2 regions of the Blautia sp. HCP3S3_B11 genome follow, and region 2 is predicted to be linked to the other one. Evidence: riboswitches for the same ligand, from Rfam matches in the RefSeq annotation. Region 2 holds a riboswitch; the other holds the start of a gene.

Region 1 (2,205 bases), on a different contig from region 2:
TGTGGGGTGATTAATTTTATGACCGCCGGTATGTTAAACTGGTTCTGGTTTGCAGGTGCGGGATGTGCCTGTGCCTGGCTGGTAGTTATGGTGGCGTATTTTAAAAGAAGGAACATTCTTAAGAATGAAATGTGGCAGCTATTGATTATATCTGTGATAGCAATTCTATGGGATTGGTTTATCGGATGGAGAGGCTGGTCTGTAGATTTTGTTCTTCCTTTTGGGGCATTGGCGGTACAGTTTTCCATTCCTGTAATTGCAAAAGTGAACCGTCTGGAACGGGAAGAATACTTGTTTTATCTTGTTCAGGCAGGTGTTGCGGGACTGATTCCAATAGTTCTTGTATGGACGGGAATTGTGAGATTGGTATATCCTTCGGTTGTCTGTGCGGGGATTAGTTTTCTCACTGTGGCGGCATTATTTATTTTCTGTCTCAAAGATACTCTGCAGGAGTTTCATAAAAAACTTAGAATGTAGTTGACATGTGGACTGCAAAATATTATACTTTATTACTGTAAAAGAACAGGGGAGCTTGTGACAGCAGGCTGAGAGGAAGTTATCAACTTCGACCCTTATACCTGATTTGGATAATGCCAACGTAGGAACGTATATGATAGTGAATTTACGGGAGATACTTTGGTATCTCCTTTTTTATGTGGCTATATGATATCTATCTGAAACAGGAGTAGTTACCGAATATAAAATGAACAGTAACTACAGCAATTTGCATTATTTTGTGGAATTGCTATAGTGTATCAACAGGATTGTTTGAGAAAACAACTTGTTAGTAGACTTGAATTGAATATTGGAAAAATGAGAGTGAACAGAGTTCATGAAGGGGTGCACCACCGCGGGTACATTCTTTTGTGGACTCCTTTTTTATACTATTGGAAATTCTTCCATATTGTTCCGTTGATATGAAAATATGGAAAAATGTCTGTTTTACTCCCATTTATTTCCGGGAAAGGAGAAGAACATGTTTACAGTAAACGGAACGAAAAAAGAACTGCCGGGTGTATTTTCTGTGAAAGAATATCTGGAACAGAATGGATATGTGATCAGTCAGATCGCAGTAGAGTTAAATGAAGAAATTCTGCCAAAAACAGAATATGTGAGCACTGTTTTGAAGGATGGAGACGTAATGGAAATAGTAAGCTTTATGGGTGGCGGAAGCTGCTAAGACAAATTAGTCTTAATCAGGCAGAGAAAGTGAAGAGAGGATATTGGTCTCATCTATGCAGATATTAAATAACTATGATATTTCAGGAAAGAAGGACATAAATAATGAGTACAATTGCAAACACAAATAATGAAAAGAAATACGAGGACAAATTAGTTTTAGGAGGACATGAATTTACCTCCCGTTTTATTCTGGGATCAGGTAAATTTTCACTGGATCTGGTGAAAGCATGTATTGAAAAAGCGGATGCACAGATTATTACACTGGCTTTACGTCGCGCAAATGAAGGCGGACTTGCAAATATTCTGGATTATATTCCAAAGAATGTGACCTTGCTTCCGAACACATCAGGAGCAAGAAATGCACAGGAGGCAGTCCGTATCGCCAGATTATCAAGAGAGATCGGATGCGGAGATTTCGTAAAGATTGAAGTTATGCATGATTCTAAATATCTTCTTCCGGATAATTATGAGACAATCAAAGCAACAGAGATTCTTGTAAAAGAAGGCTTTGTGGTAATGCCGTATATGTATCCTGATTTAAATGTTGCAAGAGATCTGGTAAACGCAGGAGCAGCCTGTATCATGCCGCTGGGCTCTCCGATTGGATCAAATAAAGGTCTCTGCACAAAAGAATTTATACAGATTCTGATTGATGAGATTGACCTTCCAATCATTGTAGATGCAGGAATCGGAAGACCTTCCCAGGCGTGCGAAGCTATGGAGATGGGAGCTTCAGCAGTAATGGCAAATACTGCGATTGCAACAGCCGGAGATGTACAGGTGATGGCAGAAGCATTTAAGAAAGCTATTGAAGCAGGAAGAAGTGCTTATCTGTCTGGTCTTGGCCGTACATTAGACAAAGGCGGCAGTGCATCTTCTCCGCTGACGGGATTCCTTCATGATTAAGATATTTTTATTTAGTATATATAACATATTACATAAATTTGGAGGAAATATAAGATGGAAGCAGAAACAAAAACAATTCCAGAACACGGGGAACATTTTAATGAAAGTATTGTAAAT
Region 2 (2,205 bases):
GTCCGGACATCGCAAGGAGTTCGGACATATTTCCTTTTAGAAGTTCTGGCATATGAATGCTCATAAGTTTTTGCGCAAATTCATAGCGAAGAGTGCTACATGCAGTTCCTACCAGATCGAGCATGACTGGAATGTGAATGATGCCAGCAGTTTTTAAGGATTTCGGCATGGACTCCATACGGGCATCGGTGATGTTCCCGAGGTTTAATGCCAGTGCCTGCGCGTGGCTGGTGATTTCGGCTACTTCCGCAGGGTGTTCTGCCATGATTGGGCGGCCTCCTGCCGCCAGGATGATATTGGCACAGTCATGGATAGAAATCGGATTAGTGATGCAGTGAATCAGCGGCTGTGCTGCTCTGGTAAGTTGTCTGGTTCTTGTCTGATTTTCGATCATATACTTTTGCTCCAAGGCTTTGCTGAAATTTGGCAAGCATTCCTGAGTGGCTTAATGCTTTCAGGAAGAAGTAGGCGATGGTACCGCCCATGCAGGTTGCTGCCAGAAACATTGGTGTGTAAAAGAATGCGTTCAGTCCACTTCTTCCCATAAGAAATGCCATGACAGGATAGGAAACCAGAGAACCGATAATGCCGGTTCCGAAGATTTCACCGATCACTGCGCAGATGATTTTTCCATGGGATGCGCGGTAGAAAACACCGGATAAAAATGCACCGAATACGGCACCTGTCAGTGCCAGTGGTGGGATACCCATAAACATCATACGGATAATTCCGATGAGAGTGGCACACAGAAGTGAATACCATGGTCCCAGAAGTACGGAACAGACGATGTTGATCAGGTGTGCGGTCGGGCACATTCCCTCGATTCTCAGAATTGGTGAAATGACTACGCCGATGGCAACCATCATGGCGAGCATGACCATTCGGAATGTTTTTGCTCTGTCTGTGTTCATTGTGAACCTCCTTAAGTTGTGGAATATAAAAAATCTGCCGGAATAATACACTGGCAGATTTCGATTCATTCATACATTCCCTACGCTGGCATTATCCATATCAGGTGCGGTCGAAGATATATCTTCCTCTCAGCCTGTTACACAGGCTCCCGTTGTTATTATCCATATGCAAATTTTTTACTGCTGTTAGAGCGTGTTTGAAAAATCTCCCATAAATTGTGACGCATATCTTGTAGAAAGCCTTTTTCAAACACGCTCTAGGGTAACACAACAGTATGGAAAAGTCAATGAGAGATGATTGTAACTGGTTTTGGTTCGTGTTACAATTTAACCGAATCAAGTAAGTCCCCTGCTTCAATTGCGAGAAGCAATAAGCAGTGGGTGGGACTTGCTTGTATCAGGAGGGGTACAAGCCCCTCCTGATAAACTGCGGAGCAGTTATTCGGTTATGAGCAAGTAGCGAAAGCGGATTGCGAATATCCGATTGACTCAAATCAAACAAGCAGCGAAGGCGAATTGTGCATATTCGCCTGGTCTGTAAACTAAGGTCAGGAGGATACGGTCATGGCAAAAAAATTTTGCATTACAGGAACTTGTGTTCCGGAGAAAACTGTAAATGACTGGAGCAGCCCTCTTTCTGAAAAGTTTCCAATGCGTTCGCTTGGAATGAAAATCACATTTTTCTTTCTTTTCTCGGACTGCTGAGAGAGAAATATCTGAAATGGCAGCAGGGGAAGGATTCTACATTTCAGTCAGTGGTTCTGGCAGGTGTGTATGATGTAAAAACTTTAAAACTAAAACTGCATCCACAGGAGGAATCAAAGTATAACAGTCCATGGAATATAGCAGTAGATTTTCGTCTGGACATGAGCTTTTCAGTTAAAGATATTGAAAGCATGCTGAATGAATATGAGCAGGATTATCAGACGGGAATGAATATCCGGGAAATCAGTCAGCTGATTTATGATTATACAAGCGGTTACCCGTATCTTGTTTCGCGGATATGCCAGATTATGGATGAGAGGATTTTGGGAACGGATGAATTTTTGACAAATGTGTTGGTATGGACGAGGGCAGACAGGAGGAAAAATAATGTTGACGGAAGTTGACTTGCACAACATAATATAGATATAAACACTGTTCAGATAAATTTTGTACGGTAAAAACGAAATAAATGGAGGGATTTTTACATGAAGGTATTAAACTATGGCTCATTAAATGTGGATTATGTATATTCTGTGGACCACATTATTGTAGGCGGTGAGACTCAGCATTCGTCTAAGCTGGAAGTTTT

Evidence for each region. Region 2 has a riboswitch for thiamine pyrophosphate ahead of thiW (energy coupling factor transporter S component ThiW). Riboswitches for the same ligand answer to the same signal wherever they lie in the genome.
Region 1: it holds a riboswitch for thiamine pyrophosphate, as region 2 does, so the genes downstream of both, thiS (sulfur carrier protein ThiS) here and thiW (energy coupling factor transporter S component ThiW) in region 2, are expected to answer to the same signal.

Annotation. Positions count from the first base shown of each region.
Region 1 covers NZ_JBQHVP010000023.1:29,639-31,843, forward strand. The annotation lists gene ACTNC0_RS15795 (DUF6320 domain-containing protein) at 1-477, shown strand, start outside; TPP riboswitch at 515-623, shown strand; gene thiS (sulfur carrier protein ThiS) at 977-1,180, shown strand; gene ACTNC0_RS15805 (thiazole synthase) at 1,285-2,088, shown strand; gene thiH (2-iminoacetate synthase ThiH) at 2,143-2,205, shown strand, end outside.
Region 2 covers NZ_JBQHVP010000026.1:6,087-8,291, forward strand. The annotation lists gene thiM (hydroxyethylthiazole kinase) at 1-394, opposite strand, end outside; gene thiW (energy coupling factor transporter S component ThiW) at 324-911, opposite strand; TPP riboswitch at 971-1,074, opposite strand; gene ACTNC0_RS16550 (DUF6783 domain-containing protein) at 1,105-1,209, shown strand; gene ACTNC0_RS16555 (hypothetical protein) at 1,476-1,616, shown strand; gene ACTNC0_RS16560 (hypothetical protein) at 1,682-2,020, shown strand; gene ACTNC0_RS16565 (ribokinase) at 2,102-2,205, shown strand, end outside.